DNA from 4 places in the Dyella sp. SYSU CM1112 genome. Region 4 is predicted to be linked to each of the others. Evidence: predicted binding sites of a transcription regulator. Region 4 holds the regulator's gene; each other region holds the start of a gene.
The links. The regulator sigma-54, encoded in region 4, starts transcription at its own class of promoters, with help from an activator protein. The targets are predictions, from matches to a motif close to TGGCACGNGCNTTGC.

Region 1: a site for sigma-54 is predicted at 1,875-1,889, ahead of AC4HNJ_RS07225 (flagellar basal body-associated FliL family protein). Genes of this name have one in related genera too.
Region 2: a site for sigma-54 is predicted at 2,686-2,700, ahead of glnA (type I glutamate--ammonia ligase). Genes of this name have one in related genera too.
Region 3: a site for sigma-54 is predicted at 2,528-2,542, ahead of flgB (flagellar basal body rod protein FlgB). Genes of this name have one in related genera too.

What each region holds. Positions count from the first base shown of each region.
Region 1 is NZ_JBZEGI010000003.1:339,767-343,965, forward strand. It holds gene fliN (flagellar motor switch protein FliN) at 1-283, opposite strand, end outside; gene fliM (flagellar motor switch protein FliM) at 280-1,296, opposite strand; gene AC4HNJ_RS07225 (flagellar basal body-associated FliL family protein) at 1,307-1,804, opposite strand; gene AC4HNJ_RS07230 (flagellar hook-length control protein FliK) at 2,099-3,418, opposite strand; gene fliJ (flagellar export protein FliJ) at 3,642-4,076, opposite strand; gene fliI (flagellar protein export ATPase FliI) at 4,073-4,199, opposite strand, start outside.
Region 2 is NZ_JBZEGI010000005.1:124,914-129,112, reverse strand. It holds gene AC4HNJ_RS09500 (multicopper oxidase family protein) at 1-1,006, opposite strand, end outside; gene glnA (type I glutamate--ammonia ligase) at 1,231-2,640, opposite strand; gene AC4HNJ_RS09490 (VOC family protein) at 2,885-3,295, opposite strand; gene AC4HNJ_RS09485 (helix-turn-helix transcriptional regulator) at 3,321-3,773, opposite strand; gene AC4HNJ_RS09480 (undecaprenyl-diphosphate phosphatase) at 3,899-4,199, shown strand, end outside.
Region 3 is NZ_JBZEGI010000003.1:373,842-378,040, reverse strand. It holds gene AC4HNJ_RS07385 (methyl-accepting chemotaxis protein) at 1-1,152, opposite strand, end outside; gene AC4HNJ_RS07380 (chemotaxis protein) at 1,466-2,392, shown strand; gene flgB (flagellar basal body rod protein FlgB) at 2,583-2,990, shown strand; gene flgC (flagellar basal body rod protein FlgC) at 2,990-3,421, shown strand; gene AC4HNJ_RS07365 (flagellar hook assembly protein FlgD) at 3,435-4,121, shown strand; gene flgE (flagellar hook protein FlgE) at 4,169-4,199, shown strand, end outside.
Region 4 is NZ_JBZEGI010000001.1:11,913-16,111, forward strand. It holds gene hprK (HPr(Ser) kinase/phosphatase) at 1-394, opposite strand, end outside; gene hpf (ribosome hibernation-promoting factor, HPF/YfiA family) at 569-892, opposite strand; gene AC4HNJ_RS00070 (RNA polymerase factor sigma-54) at 1,050-2,531, opposite strand; gene lptB (LPS export ABC transporter ATP-binding protein) at 2,839-3,558, opposite strand; gene lptA (lipopolysaccharide transport periplasmic protein LptA) at 3,568-4,199, opposite strand, start outside; gene lptC (LPS export ABC transporter periplasmic protein LptC) at 4,157-4,199, opposite strand, start outside.

The DNA of each region.
Region 1 (4,199 bases), on a different contig from region 4:
CGCCGTGCGCCACCAGGGTGCCATTGACGAACACGTCCAGCGGCTCGCCGGCGGCGCGATCGAGCTCGACCACCGAACCCTGATTGAGCTGCAGCAAGTTGCGGATGCTGATGCGAGTGCGCCCTACTTCCATCGCCAGCGTGACCGGGACATCGAGAATCATGTCCAGGCTGACGTCGGCACGCTCGCCATTGCCCTCGTTCAAGGTATCGAACTGAAGGGGATGCTCGCCGTTGTTGAGCGCGCCAAAGGCACCGTTCGCAGTATCAGTACTCTGATTCATAGCAGTTTGTCTTGAGTAAATTCGAGTGTGGGGAGCGGTGCGCGACGCCCGGCCGCGACCTTGTAGCGAACGGCATAGCGGCCGCTGGACTGACCGTAATGCCCGCGGAAAATCGGTACGTCTTCGGCAAACACCGTCGTTGCGTCCGGCAGGCTGACTGGAATCACGTCACCGATACGCAGACTCAGGAACTCGCCGATATTGATCTGCGTTTCCAGCAACAGCGAGCTGAGCTCCACTTCGGCGTCCATCACTTCGTCATGCAGGCATTGGATCCAGCGCTCGTCGCGCTCGCCCATGCGGTCGCTCTGCACGCCGGCATCGAGCATGGTGCGGATCGGCTCCACCATCGAATAAGGCAAGGTGAGATGGACCTCACCGCCGCCGCCGTCCAGTTCGACGTGAAAGCGCGACACCACCACGGTTTCGGTCGGACTGACGATATTGGCGAACTGCGGATTGATTTCGGAGTTGAGGAATTCGAATTGCACCTTCATCACCGGTGCCCACGCTTCGACCATCGACCCAAACACTTCGTTGAGCAGGATCTGGATCACGCGGTTTTCCGTAGGCGTGAAATCGCGTCCCTCGATGCGCGCGTGATAGCGGCCGTCGCCGCCAAAGAAATTATCGATGACGGTGAACACGAGACGCGGCTCCATCACCGCGAGCGCCGTGCCGCGCAGCGGCTTGAGCCTGACCAGGTTGAGGTTGCTCGGCACCGCCAGTCCGTGCACGTATTCGCTGAACTTCATCATCTTCACGCCCAGCACCGAGACCTCGCAGGTCTTGCGCAGCACGCCGAACAGTGCGGTACGGAAGAAACGCGCGAAGCGATCGTTGATCATTTCCAGCGTAGGCAGGCGTCCGCGCACGATGCGGTCCTGCTGGGTGAAGTCGAAGTCCATCACCGTGCCCGGCGGCGGCGGTACGTCGCTTTCGGTTTCGATCTTGCCGTCATCGACGCCGTTGAGCAGGGCGTCGATTTCTTCCTGGGAAAGCAGATCGCTCATCGCCGGTTTCTCACTGCATCACGAAGCTGGTGAAGTACAAGGCATCCACATCCGGCTTGCCGGTCTTGGCGGCCACGATCTTGCGCACCGCATCCAGCGCCTCTGTCTGCAGTTTTTTCTTGCCTGCGATATCGCTGAGTCCGGCATAGGTCTGGCTGCTGAATAGCATCACCAGCGCATTGCGAATGACCGGGTCGTTGTCTTTCATCACCTGCACCGCGGCCGGATCGTGCGTCATCACCGTCACGCCGACCTGCAGATAGCGGGTAGCGTCCTGATCCTGGAAATTCACCACGAAGGCCGGCTCCAGCGGCAAGAACAGATCCGGCGCCTTCGGCACTTCTGCCGCGACGGCACCGTTGCCTTTCCCTCCGTGCAGGTGGCCGAGCACATAGGCGCCACCGCCAAGCAGGCCCAGCAGAACCACTCCCGCAATCATCATGCGCCCTCCGCGTTTCTTGCCTGCGGCGGCGGATGCATCTCCTTCAAGCTTGTCGGCGTTAGCCATGAACGACCTCGATCCCTTTGCAATGACATGGCGCCCCGCTCGCGCGGAGCAGGCTTCTGAAGAAGTTTTAGCAAGCGGCGTGCCATGCTCTTGAATCGCATAACAGCGCGCTTTTGCAACGCAAAAAGAACAGCGGCGGCGTTTTCTTGACGCGCGACGGAAGACAGACAGATGGCGTGCGCGGTGATTCCGTCATGCGGCGCATGCATGCGCCAAAAAAAACGCCCCGCCTGCTGGGCTTGGCAGGCGGAGCGAGGAGACACGTTGAAAGCGAGGAATTATCGTGCGAAAGGATTACGCAAATGCGTCGACCAGGCCCACGGCGACTTGCCGTATGACGGACGCCACCGGCGTATCTGCACCGGCTTCGGCATGACTGTTTGAGGAACCGGCTTGCCCTTGTTGCTGGTGCGGGGCGCCAAACTGTTGTTGCGCCTGCTGCCCTACCGTCGCCTGGCCGAGCGACAAGCCTTGCCCACCGAGCATCTGGTGAAGCTGGCCGAGGCCTTGCTGCACAGCGGCGGCGGTATCCGGATGCTGCGCCATGAACGCCACGTCGACGCGGCCATGTTGAACACTGATCTTGACGTCGAGCGGACCGAGATTCTGCGGATTCAGGCGTATCTGCGCTTGCTTCACATCCTGGCCGCTGAGCCAGGTGACTTGCTGGCCCAGCTCCTTGGCGAAACCGGAGGAACCCACCGGTGCATTGAGTGTGAGGCTGTGTCCTGCCACCGGTGCGGACGGCGTCGGCGTGGCCGTGGCAACGATATTCCCCAGCGCCGCTACATCCGAGGGATTTGACACGGTGCTGCCAGCCGTCGGTGCCGCCAAGGCCGATATCCCCGCATGGCCGGCGGTCACCGCGCCACTAAGCGCCTGCGCAGCGTCTGTGCCGCCTTGGACCTGGGATGAACCATCAGCAGTTGCAGCCGCGCCACTGGTGTCGCTGGCGTCAAAAGCACCGCCATCCGCATCGGCGAACGATTTCTGTATACCGCCGGTCGAGCTACCGCCTACTCCGCCGATAGCAGCCGTACTGCCGGTGGCCGACCCTCCCGCCGACTTGGTATCGCCTTGCTTGCCGGAAGCGCCGGTTGCAGCAACCAGCTGTGGCAACGGTGTCACGGCGATAGGCAAGACGGTGGGTTGCGGCGCGGGAACTGTCTGCTTGGTAGCGCTCGGGGTCGTGGTCTTGGTAGACGCCGTACCTGGACTCGACGTCGAGCTGTCTTTGCCGGCATCGGCGGCATGATCGATGAGGTTCAACACGGCGCTTGCCAAATTGCCGACAGCGGGGGCGTCAGCGGCGGCATCGTCACTGCTTGATGCATCCTGCGAATCAGTCGAGCCGCTTGCCGCAGCATGAGCCGTGGCGGAGTTCGATGGACTGGCGGATGAGGAACCGCGCTGCTGCGGGTTGCCCTGACCGGCATCGCTCTGCGACGCGGACGTTTGCGTGTCATCCGTCGACGCCGATTGCTGTTGCTGCGCGTCCTGCAGATGACTATTGAAACTGGTATGGCTTTGCTGGCTCTGCGTATTTGCCGGCCTTGGCGCATTGGCCTGCACCGGATTGGCGATCGGGACGGCGGGCAATGGCGTGGCGCTCATATGCAGGTTCTCTTCGAAGCAATGGCATCAAAACCGACGGGATCGGCGTCAAACCTCCATCGCGCAGGTATCACCCCTCCCCCACTGCACGCAGGGGAGGGGGCATTCTTGGCGCTTCCAGCTTCTGTCGAGGTCCAACACCAGTCAGAAAAATCGATGCAATAAGTGGGCCAGTACCGGCCAATCCTGGCCGTGAAAGAAAAGGCGCCAGCCTGCAATCCGCTCACGGCAAACCGACCTTGCGGCGGCGATGCTGCATGCGCTCATCCACTTCAGCCTGCTCAAGCCTTTGTTCGCGCTGGCGTTCCTGCGTACGCAAGCGCTCGACCACCGTACCGAGTGCATGCTCGCGCGCGTGCGCCTGCAGCCAGCGCTCCCGCGCAGCGTCGACCAGGCGCTGCAAGCGTTCGATCAGGCGGGTTTGCTGGACGATGGCCTGATCGATGCGCTCGACGAATTGTTGACGGTTGAGCAGCGCGCTCACCGTCAGGCCACCGTCGCCCAGGCGGTAATCGCGGCGATAGCGTTTCAGTTCTTCCAACTGCTGCTCGGCGTGGGTCACTTTCTGCTGGGATTCGGCGAGGCGTTGCAAGGCGTCTTTCTGGCGCTGCTGCGCCTGGTCCACGGCAGGTTGCAAGCGATCCGAACGCGAACTCATGCGGCGATCTCCGCGGTGAGCGAATGCAACCGTTCCTGCGCCGCGCGCAATTCGACCGGTTCATCCACTTCCTGGCGCAGGAAGCGTGTCAGCCGCGGCCACATGGCGATGGCCTGATCGACC
Region 2 (4,199 bases), on a different contig from region 4:
TGTGCGGGCGCTGTAGCGGGGCCGGCAGCAATCCCTGGTCGCTGGCTACCTGGTGAAAGGCGTGATCGTGCGTCAGCGAGAGATCAAAGAAGCGGGTGTTGGCGACGTTGATGAAGCGGAAACGATAGCGTCGCGGCTCGACGTCGAAATAGGGATAGATCTTGCCGTTGCACAAGACGAGATTGCCGGCGCATTGCATGACCCATGGTGCGGAAGGGTCGTTCGACACCGGATAGTAGAGCTGGCCATCCTGCGCGACGAGGCGATCGCACAGCATCAGCGGAATGTCGTAGTGGCCGGAGGGAAGGTCGAGTGCCTGCTCTTGTTCATCCCGCACGATGTACGCACCGAACAAGCCGGCATAGATGTTGAGCCGGGTGATGCCCATCGCGTGATCGTGATACCACAAGGTCGCCGCATCCTGCCCGTTGGGATAGCGGTACAAGGCGGAATGGCCGGGCGTATACCAGTCGTCGGGAAAACCATCCGAATTCGCCGGCGCACGCGCGCCATGCACATGCGTCACGGCGCGCACTTCGGGTTTGTCGCGTTCGGCACCGTGGATGGTGTGATCGATCGGCAGGAAATGCTTCGACGGCAACGCGTTGACCCACTCGACCAGCACCGGCTCGTTGCGCCGGACTACGAGCGTGGGGCCGGGAAACGTGCCGTCATAACCCCAAAGAGGCGTAAGTGGAATATCGCGGTGCAGACGCACCTTGCAGGCTCGCATCGCCATCGTGTAGCAAGGCAGCTTGTGGCCTGCATGCAGCGGATCGGCGCGTTCGGTTGCCCGCGCCACTGGCGGAATCGGCAGCGGATCGACGAAACGCGCCAGGGACGTAGGATTGATCAGCGGCACCTTGGGTGCGGCCAGTGTCGGCGCATGGGCTCGCATGGACATGGGCATGGTCGATGCGCGCGCCAGGTGCCACGCATCCACGAAGGCCAGTCCGCTGACAAGTCCACCCGCTCCCAGCAGGAAGTCACGCCGCGTGATCGTCATGCTTTTTCTGCGCCGAGGAGATGGACAGCGACCATGCTGTCGAGACAGGCAGCGTAGCGCCCGCAAGCGTCGAGTGCGTAAGTCATGCCGGAACCGTAAGCGCCCCGGATGACAAAAAGATGGCAGGCTGCGCGGCCGAGCAAAATCTGCGCCGGCGCGCACAGGACTCGCGAACAACAACGGGCGCCGAAGCGCCCGTCGTTCGTCCCCTTATCGCGACGCGATCAGATCGCGTAGTACATCTGGAATTCCAGCGGATGCGTGCTGGCGCGATAACGGGTCACTTCCTGCATCTTCAGTTCGATGTAGGCGTCGATGAAGTCGTCGGTGAACACGCCGCCGGCCTTGAGGAAGTCGCGGTCCTTGTCGAGCGCTTCCAGCGCGGCATCGAGGCTGGAGCACACCTGCGGGATGTTCTTCTCTTCTTCCGGCGGCAGATCGTAGAGATCCTTGTCGGCCGGCGCACCCGGGTCGATCTTGTTCAGGATGCCATCGAGACCGGCCATCATCAGCGCAGTGAAGGTGAGGTAGCCCGACTGCATCGGATCGGGGAAGCGCACTTCGATGCGGCGACCCTTCGGGTTCGACACGAACGGAATGCGGCAGCTCGCCGAGCGGTTGCGCGCGGAGTAGGCCAGCATTACCGGCGCCTCGAAGCCGGGCACCAGACGCTTGTAGCTGTTGGTGGTGGAGTTGGCGAACGCGTTGATCGCCTTGGCGTGCTTGAAGATGCCGCCGATGTACCACAGCGCGGTCTGCGACAGGCCGCCGTAGAGATCGCCGGAGAACAGGTTCTTGCCGTCCTTGCTGAGCGACTGATGCACGTGCATGCCGCTGCCGTTGTCGCCGACGATCGGCTTGGGCATGAAGGTGACGGTCTTGCCGTTCTGGTGTGCGACGTTCTTGATGACGTACTTCAGCGTCATCAGCTCATCGGCCTTGGTCACCAGCGTGTTGAACTTCACGCCGATCTCGCACTGGCCGGCGTTGGCCACTTCGTGGTGATGCACTTCTACCACCTGGCCCAACGACTCCAGCACTTTGCACATGTCGGCGCGCAGGTCACCCAGCGAATCGACCGGGCTGACCGGGAAATAGCCGCCCTTCACGCCCGGACGATGGCCACTGTTGCCTTCGTCGTATTTGAAGCGCGAACTCCACGCGGCTTCCTGCGATTCGATTTCATAGAACACGCGGCCCATGTCGTTCTGCCAGCGCACGGAATCGAAGATGAAGAATTCCGGTTCCGGGCCGAAAAAGGCGGTATCGGCCACGCCGGTGGACTTCAAGTAAGCCTCGGCGCGCTTGGCGATGGAGCGCGGATCGCGGCCGTAGGCCTGCATGGTGCTGGGCTCCAGCACGTCGCAATGCAGGACCAGCTGAGTGTGCGCGCTGAACGGATCGAGGTAAGCCGTGTCCGGGTCGGGCATGAGCACCATGTCCGACTCGTTGATGCCCTTCCAGCCCGAGATCGAGGAACCATCGAACATCTTGCCGTCTTCGAAGGTGGACTCATCGATAGCGTGAGCCGGGAAGGTGACGTGATGGTGCTTGCCGAGCATGTCGGCGAAACGCAGGTCGACGAACTCGACCTCTTTGTCCTGGATCAGGTCGAGCACTTTCTTGGCGGACATGTAAAACCTCGATGATTCGTGAAAGGGGATCGCGCGTGCTTGTAGGCAAGCACCGTACCAACTGCAAAACGCCCGGAACTTCAAATGATTGCATAAAAATGGGCGGTTGGCGCGAATCCCTTTTGCACCATATGAAGGCTCATTTTGCACTTATGTGGTGCGTATAGAATCTTCGTTCCCACACCCGCACGGTCGCCGACTGGCCGTGGCTTTTCAGCTACGGCCATATCGGCACGGACAGTGCTCAGCGCACTTCGTTGATGCGGACGTGATTGCCGGCGGGATCGCGGAAGGCGCAGTCGCGCACGCCATAGGGCTGCGCCGTGGGTTCCTGGATGACTTCGGCGCCAGTGGCCTGGATGCGCTCGAAAGTGCTGTCGAGATCTTTGGTGGCCAGGATGACCATGGCATAGGTGCCCTTGGCCATCATCTCGGTGATGGTGCGGCGCTCGTCCTCGGTGAGGCCGGGGGTGATCGCCGGCGGCGTCAGCACGATGGAGGTACCGGGCTGATTGACAGGCCCAACGGTGATCCAGCGCATGCCGCCATAGGCGACGTCATTACGGACCTCGAAACCCAAGGTGTCGCGATAGAAGGCCAGCGATGCCTCTGGATCGGTCTGCGGGAGGAAGGTCGAGTGAATGGTGATATCCATGGCGTCAGTCCAAGTGAAAGTGCGATCACTCTACTGACGGCTCCGGGATTCGCGCTTCTCGATTCCTGATCGGCCGGGAAACCTGCTTCGCCACGCAGGAGGGAATTCCCTCGGTCGCATGCGCTTCCTGGCGCCGATACGCGCTGGGTGGCATGCCTGTCAGTTCGGCGAAGCGCGTACTGAACGTACCCAGCGAGGCGCAACCGACCTCGAAGCAGACCTCGGTGACGCTGAGATCGCCACGGCGCAACAGGGCCATCGCGCGCTCGATGCGTCGTGTCATCAGATACGCATACGGGGATTCGCCATAGGCGAGCTTGAACTGGCGGCTCAGATGACCGGCCGACATCCCTGCACCACCGGCCAGCGCTTCCACATCCAGCGGCTGCGCATACTCCCGGTCGATCCGGTCGCGTACCCGGCGCAGTTTGGCAAGATCACTCAGGTGCTGTTCGATGGGGGTCGGTCTGTTCGTCATCATCCTGTCGCGACATGTCGGAAGCAGCGGCGTCGCCCACCCATCCAGCGAGATAGAACTAGCCTTAGGCTATACGGTTTTGGTGCCGGCCACGCGCCTCTGCACTCTCGCCAGGAGCTTTCTGCGTGCACGACCTCGTCAACGTGATCTTGCTCGGCATTATCGAAGGCATGACCGAGTTCCTGCCCATTTCCAGTACCGGACATTTGCTGATCGCCGAGGATGTCGGGCTTGGTAGCCGCTCCGACCTTTTCAATGTCGGCATCCAGGCCGGTGCCATTCTGGCGATCACGCTGATTTACTCGAAACGCATCGGACAGCTTCTTACCCAGTGGCAGGATCCGGCAAACCGCGCTTACCTTTATAAGCTCGTCGTGGCCTTCCTGATGACTTGCGTGCTGGGCTTCATTGCCACGCATTACGGAT
Region 3 (4,199 bases), on a different contig from region 4:
GTGCAGGCCCGTTCCGGAAGGATGATGGCCCTGGCGTGCGGTCAGCCGGTTCAGGCTGCGCTTCAACACCTCGGTATCAAACCAGCGGCGATCGAGTGAGGTGGGTTCCTGCAACGCCAGCTCCATGCTCTGGCGCAAGCCGATCACCGATTCGCGCACCGTGAGGCTCAGGCTCGCCAGATCGTTGCCGCTCTCGCTTTCCAGCCAGCCAAGGCATAGGCGATGGGCAAGCGCCGCGGCGCGGTTGAGCGATTCGCCGTGGCGACGCGTTTCATAAGCACGCCGCTGCAAGGCACCGAGCATGGCCTTCAAGGTGGTGACGCGTACTTGCGAGGCGTCCTGGCTTTCGCGCAAGGAGCGCAAGCGTTGGCCGGTGCCCTGCAGCACATCGGTACCTTGTTGCAGCGAACGTTCGGTATCGGCGACGCCGCCCTGCGCACGCTCCAAACGCTGCAGGCTGAGCTGCACATTGCCATTCATCTGCAGCGAAAATTCGCCGATCGAGCTGGTCACTGTCTCGATTTCCGCCGTCGCTTGCGCGGTTTTTTCCGCCAGCTGCTTCACTTCATCGGCGACCACCGCAAAACCTCGGCCGGCATCGCCGGCACGCGCCGCTTCGATCGCAGCATTCAAGGCCACCAGATTGGTTTGATGAGCGATGTCCTGCACCGTGGTGGTCAGCGCGCGGATCTGCGCCACCTGCTCGGTGAGCAGGCTCTGGTTTTGATTCATCGCCGACAACGCGCTACGCAGCAAACGCAGCTGGCCTTGCAGGTCGCTGACATTCGCCGAGCTCTGTTCGCCGGCCTTGGCCGCTTGATCGATGCCGCTCTGCGCTTGCTGCAGCAGGGTCGACATTCCGGCACTGCCTTCCGTCAACTGTCCGACACTATCGCGGCCTTCGCCGATCGACTGCTCCAGGGCGCATTGCTCGCGGTGCAACGTCTGCGCATGCGTAAGCACCAGGCTTTGCTGCTCCAGCGATTGCAGCGCGACCGCGGCCGGCGCACGCGGCGCCAGGCGCGCGAACAGCGGCGCAAGCAGCGTGGCCGCCACCGGATGTTTGCGACTCAGCCTCGCCAGCTCGGCGTCGTGACCGGCGACTGCGGCTTGGATCAAGGCGGCCAGGTGCTGGCTGCGGATCAGACTCATAGGCAAGACATTTCCATGCTTGGGTCCCCTGACATCGGCGGGGAGCGCTGAAAGTTGAGGAAGCAAGTGATGTGCCACGACAAAAACAAACGGACCAGTGTCCAGCCGTAGCGGGAGAGAGCGACTCTCTCCCCTGCATGCGATAGGGGACGCGGTGAAGCCAAGCCGCAGCAGGCCCACACAGCGCTAGCGTCCTCCCCGTGCATGCAGGAGAGCGATACATCGGCAAGCAGGATGCGACACTCCTCCGCATCCTCTAAAGCCTCTCGCGAGTTCGCCGATAAGCCGGGTATCACTTCCATCCGGGATTCTCATGAGTGGCGTCGCCTTGCTGGACAGCGTGGAAAGCCATACCAGGCTGGCCGGTCACAATCGCGTCGCGATGCTGTTGTTCCGCCTGGGCGACGCGCAGTTGTTTGGCTTGAACGTCTTCAAGGTGCGCGAGGTATTGCGCAAACCGCCGATGGAAAAACTGCCGGGCATGCATGAACTGCTGGCGGGAAGTTTCGATTACCGCGGCAAGACCATTCCGGTGATCGACCTGGCCGCGGCGCTGGGCTATCCGCCGCTGGCGGACGTCGATTCGGCCCATCTGGTGGTGACTGAATTCAGCCGCTCCATGCAGGGTTTTCTGGTGTCGGATTTCCAGCGCATCGTGCACTGCGCCGGCGAAGCGCTCGAAGCGCCATCGCCAACACTGGGTTTTGGTGGTCGCGTCAGTGCGGTCAGCCGGGTCGATGGCCAGCTGATGGCAGTGGTGGACGTCGAGCACGTACTGGCCAGCATCGAAGGCACGGCGGCCGAGATCTCCTTGCGCATCCAGCACGATGCCGAACATCGCGACCTGAGCCCGCGCCGCATCATGGTGGTGGATGATTCGTTGGTCGCACGCCAGCGACTGGTCAGTTTGTTCAAGCAGATGGATATCGACTGTGTGATCGCACAGGACGGACGCGAAGCATTGGAACGGCTGACCCAGATGGCCGAGGATGAGAATGAAAACGTGATGCTGGTGATCTCCGACATCGAAATGCCGCGCCTGGATGGCTATGCCTTGACGCGCGCCATTCGCGAGACGCCGGCATTGCGTCGGCTCAAAGTCGTGCTGCACAGCTCGTTGAGTGGCGTATTCAATGAAACCCTGGTGCGCGATGTCGGCGCGGATCGGTTCATTGCGAAGTTCCAGCCCGATTTATTGGCGAAGACGGTGCTCGATCTGATGGACCCGTCAACAAATTGACGGCGCCAGCGCTAGAGCGCTGATGTCGGGATTCCGTCCCAGCGCGCCGGTATAACGTCACCGCATGCATGCGAGCCTCGCGTGCATGCGGCACAAGCGGCCACGCCACGCGGGTTTGGCCGCTTTGTCAAGGCGTGGCATGCAACTTGCTCCGACCCCTGCAAGCAGTGATCGCTGCGGGGAATCCGTCATGAGCAACACTCTCGACAACGTATTCGGTTTGAGCAGCCAGGCCTTGGAGGTCTGGCAGCGCCGTTCCGAAGTCATCGCATCCAATATCGCCAACGCCGATACCCCGAATTACCAGGCACGCGATGTCGATTTTCGCCAAGTGCTGCAACAAGCCAGCGGCGGCGATTCGCAAACGCTCGAGTTGAGCACGCCCTCGCCGGGGCAGATCAATCCGACCACCCAGTCTGCGGACACGTTGAAATATCGCGTGCCGTTGCAACCGAGCATGGACGGCAACACGGTCGACACGCAGGTCGAGCAGTCCGCGTTCGCCAGCAACATGGTGCATTACCAGGCCAGCCTCAGCTTTATCAACAGCACCATCCAGCAGCTGCGCCTGGCTATCAATGGTGGAGGGCAAAGCTGATGTCGCTGATGAAGATCTTCGATACCGCCGGTTCCGGCATGTCCGCCGAATCGCTGCGGCTCAACACGGTCGCCAGCAATCTCGCCAACGCCGACAGTGTCAGCAGCAGCGCGGCATCCGCCTACAAAGCGAAAGAGCTGCTGTTCGCGCCGGTACTGGAGTCGCAGTCGGGCTTCGGTCCACAAAGCACCGACGAGACCAACACCGGTGTACGCATGGCTGGCGTGACAGAAAGCCAGCAGCCGGTCGAATCGCATTACGAACCCGGCAATCCGATGGCAGATGCCAACGGCTATGTCTATGGCAGCAACGTCAATCCCATCGATGAACTGGTCAACATGATTTCCGCGTCCCGTTCTTACCAGAACAACGTGGAAGTGATGAACACCACCAAGCAATTGATGATCAAGACCATCGATCTCGGCAGCTAACCGGAGCCGCACCATGTCCGCCGTCAATGGCAGCACCAACAACTATTCCGCCTCCGGTCTCAGCCTCACCGGCAGCACGGTGACCAGTACGCCGACCGGTTCGATCATGACGCAGTCGGATTTCCTGCAGCTGCTCACCACCCAGCTCACCGCGCAGGATCCGACCCAGCCGATGGACAGCTCGCAGATGGCCTCCGAGATGGCGCAGTTCGCGCAGCTCGGCGCGCTGCAGGACATCGACACCAACGTACAGAGCTTGGGCAGCAACATCGGCGCCGGCATGCAGACATCGCAGGTGCTCGGTTCGGCAAGCCTGGTTGGCCGTCAGGTCTTGGTGCCGTCGACCACGCTCACTTACAGCGGCAGCTCGGTGGGCGGCGGTGTGAATGTCAGTAACGCCGGCGACGTGGTCGTCACCATCAAGGACAGCAACGGCAACACCGTCAACACCATCGATCTCGGCACGCAGCAGCCGGGGTTATCCCCATTCACCTGGAACGGTACGGACAGCAGCGGCAAAGCCGTCGCCAACGGCACCTACACGATTTCAGCAAACAACGGCGGCAATACGGCCGCGCTTTCAACTTACGTAGCCGGTTCGGTGACCGGTGTCGGCTACGGCGGCAGCAGCACCGGCACGTATTTGCAAGTGGCGGGTATCGGCGGCGTGCCGCTGAGCCAGGTTGCACAGATCAACTGACGACATCATCGACCGCGCGTCGTCATCATCCGGAGAGGAATAAAAGCATGGCTCTCAATCAGGCGCTCAGTGGCATCA
Region 4 (4,199 bases):
CCAAGTGGTATTGCATCCAGGTGAGCAGCTCGTGCCCGCGCTTGGCGCTGATCCATAGTGGTGTATCGGTTTCTTCCGCCACTTCCCGTAAGTCAGCGGGAATGGTCTGATCCTTGGTAACGATGAATGCTACCGGCTGGGTGGCTGCCGCCTTGTGGATCACTTCCCATCGCTGACGGGAATCCAGACCGTCAAGGTAGCTCAGTTCTTCAGTACCGACAATTTGGATCTTGTTGGGATAAATGACGTTGAGATAACCCACGAGCGAAGGGCGTCTGGCTCGCGTCGAGCCGTATTCCAGCAGGCGCGTTTCACCACGCATGCCGGCGACCCATCGCAGCGCCATGCGCTCATGAATATCGTCGAAGAGTTGTCGTGCGGTAAGCCGTTCCAAGGATGTTCCTTTTGCCGCGGGGCTGCCTTACTGGGGGCGGCGGCAGGAACATTGTGCCAGTTTTGCGTTTCTGGCTCCCTCTCGGCTGAAGAAAGGGGGATTCGAAGGGGCATTCTGGCTTGGGCCGAGCTTGGCCCCTCTCCCGCGAAGGAGAGAGGCCATATCGAATGATGCTCAGCCGTATTGGCGAATTTCGCGCACTTCGCGCTGGTGTTTGTCACACAGTTTTTCGCGATAGCGGCGGAGCTGGTTGACGAGTTTGTCGAACATGACGTCGATGGAGGCGTACATATCGTTCTCGGTGGCCTCGGCGTGCAGCGTATTACCGGCTACGTTGATGGTTCCCTCGGCACATTGCTGAAGCTTGTCGACCGAGAGCACGACGTTAAGGCTGACAATACGGTCGTCGAGGCGAGTCAATCGATCGAGCTTGGCAGTGACGTGACTGCGAAGAGCTGGGGTGACATCGATCTTTTGACCACTGAGTTGGAATTGCATGGTGCGCCTCCTTCAAGAGCTGGCCGCCAGCGGCGGCGTTGATCGATGCGCGGATCGCCGTGAAACGATCGTTGCATCGTGAAGCTAGACCTTGTTGTTGAATATGGGATTGCTCCGTCAAGCTGCAAGTTCCCGCAGAGATTTTCGGCGTACAGATTCAGCTATTGCGCTGACGCTCGCTCGAACTGGGAATGCGCAGAATCTCTCGATATTTCGCAACAGTGCGTCGGGCTACCTGAATGCCCTTGTTGCGGAGTTCCTCGGCGAGGGCCTGATCGGACAGCGGCTTGCGGGGATCTTCGCCATCCACCAGCTTGCGAAGCATGGCCTGGATGGCGGTAGCAGAGGCGCTTCCACCGTCTTCGGTGGAAACGCCACTGGAAAAGAAATACTTCAGTTCGTAAGTGCCGCGTGGTGTGTGGATGTACTTGCGAGTGGTTACACGTGAAATCGTTGATTCGTGCATACCTACCTCCTCAGCAACTTCGCGCAGCACCAGTGGCTGCATCGCTTCCGGACCGTAATCCAGAAAAGCGCTCTGTCGCCGTACGATCGCTTCGGCGACTTTCAATAGTGTTTCGGCACGCGACTCCAAACTTTTAATGAGCCAGCGCGCCTCTTGCAATTGTCCGCGCATCCAGCTTGCATCATCACTGCGTGCTTGTGCAATCAGATTGCAGTAATGCTGGTTGAGGCTGAGCTTGGGTTGGCTATCCGGGTTCAGGAAAACGCGCCAGCGCGTGCCATCCTTGCGCGCGTAGACATCCGGTGCCACGTATTCAACGGGTGTGGTGTCGAGGGCCGCACCAGGCCGCGGATCGAGGCTGCGGATCAGTATCGCTGCACCGGTAACATCTTCTTCACTTACATGGAGGCGACGGGCGAGCTTGGCCATGTCGTTGCGCGCCAGCAGCTCCAGCTCGCTTTCCACGATGCGCAGTGCCAGGTCGCGATAAGGCGTACTCGCATCGAACTGTTCGAGCTGCGCGCGCAGGCAATCGGGCAGGTCAATGCTGCCTACGCCAGCGGGATCAAAACGCTGCAACTGCCGGCGTACTGTTTCAACCTCGTCGGGCGTGGCCTTCAGATGCGGTGACAGGGCGGCCAATACTGCCTCCACGCCTTCAGCCAAGTATCCATCAGTATTCAACGCGTCGATGAGTACGGTAGCGATGGCCTTGGCGCGCGGCTCCATGGGTGTCAGGTTGAGCTGCCACATCAGATGTTCTTGCAGCGATTCCGGTGCGGCGCTTTGCGGCTCCATGCCTTCATCGTCGCGGTGGTTTGCGCTGCTGCTACTGCCACTGCCATTGCTGGAAGAAAAATCTATCGGCTCATCGGAACTGATTTCAGCTTCGGTCCACTCGGGCGCTTCATCATTGCTGTCGCTGCCGGATGCGGAAGTGCTGCTTGCCGAAACGGATGCATCGAATTCGTTTTCGAATTCGTCATCGTTTTCAGTTTCGTCCTGTTCCGTGCCCGCATCTTCGGCAAACTCGAGCAGCGGGTTGCTCTCGGCAAGTTGACGCAACTCTGCAGCCAGCTCCAATTGCGACAACTGCAACAGACGAATGGCTTGCTGCAATTGAGGCGTGAGAGCCAGCTGTTGATTGAGACGGAATTGAAGCCCTGGTTTCATGCCTGCCAAAGGGGTCAAGATGGCTTCATCCTAACCCTTCGCTGATGCGTCGGCCATAGCTGCGAAGGGCTTCAGGGTTTGCTGCGCACAGGGATGTGAATCAGCGCAACAGTAGCCTGCCTTGGCGTAACGTTAAAAGCCTGTCCGACATCTGCGCGTAACCTGTCCGGCGCTTGCTGATGGCGCGGCTTGTTTGCCCGTGGACCCATGGTGTCATGTGGTTGCGCATGGACTTTATCCGCCTTGCGCTACTGTGGTCCGAGTGCTCCCATGTGGATGGCGGAGCTGTCGGGCAGGCTTCAGGGCATTACAGGCGGAATTCCCGGCCCAAATAGACCTCGCGCACTTTTTCGTCAGCCAGGATATGCGCCGGCGTGCCGCGCGAAAGGACTTCCCCTTCGTTCATGATATAGGCGCGGTCGCAGATGCCGAGCGTTTCACGCACATTGTGATCGGTGATCAGCACGCCGATGCCACGTTCCTTGAGGTGGCGCACGATGCGCTGGATCTCGCCGACGGAGATCGGGTCCACGCCGGCGAACGGTTCGTCCAGAAGCATGTAGCGTGGTTGTGCGGCCAGTGCGCGGGCGATTTCCACGCGACGACGTTCACCGCCGGACAAGCTGATGCCCTTCTGGCTGGCGATGTGGGAAATCTTCAGCTCGTCCAGCAGGCTTTCCAGCTCTGCATCGCGCTTGCGCTGATCCAGACCCTCACGCAATTCCAGCACCGCCATGATGTTGTCGGCGACGCTGAGCCGACGAAACACGGATGCCTCCTGCGGAAGGTAGCCGATGCCAAGCTTGGCGCGGGCATGCATGGGCAATCCGGTGATGTCTTGTTTATCGAGCTTGATGGCACCCCCATCAGCCTCGATCAGGCCGACGATCATGTAAAAGCAGGTGGTTTTCCCTGCGCCATTGGGGCCAAGTAGACCTACAACCTCGCCTTGGCGGATCGAAAATGCGAAATCGCGCACCACCTGTCGTGCGCGGAAACTCTTTTGCAGGCCTTCTGCGGAAAGCATGTGTAATGGTTATCCCTTGCTCGGCGCGCTGCTCGCGGAGGCCGGCGTGCTGGAACTGGATGAGGACGACGGCTTGGTGGCCGGTGCGGAATTACCTGCCGGCTTCGATGGCGAGGACGTCGCAGGTTGGCTGGTTGAGGCGCCGTGCTTGGGCGGCGGCAATGGCTTCTGTTTCGGCAGGAAAGTCATGGTGACGGGGCCGGCATTGCCGCTCTCCCCGACCATATAGCCGGTTTGTGTGTTGTAGGTGAGCTTGGCGCCATGCGTTTCGCCCTTGTTTTGCTGATGCACGACGGCGTGACCGGTGAGGATCGCGATCCCGTTGACGTTGTCGTAATAGAGCTGGTCGGCATCGCCCGTCATCAGATTGCCGTTGTCATCGATCTGTTCGATATGCGGCTGCTTTTTCGGCGTGCCAGTCACGATGATGTGGTCGACCGAGGTGTCTTCCTTGGCCGTATAGATTTTTGCGACTTGGCCAGTCAGCTTCATCGTGCCCTGGGTAATGAGCACATTGCCCGTAAAGGTGCTGACGGAGTTCGGCTCGTTGTAGCCGTCCATACTGTCGGCATGTACCACATGGATGGGCTGGTTGCGGTCATCCTGCCTTGCCAGCGCCGGTTGCAGGAGCAGCAGCCCCG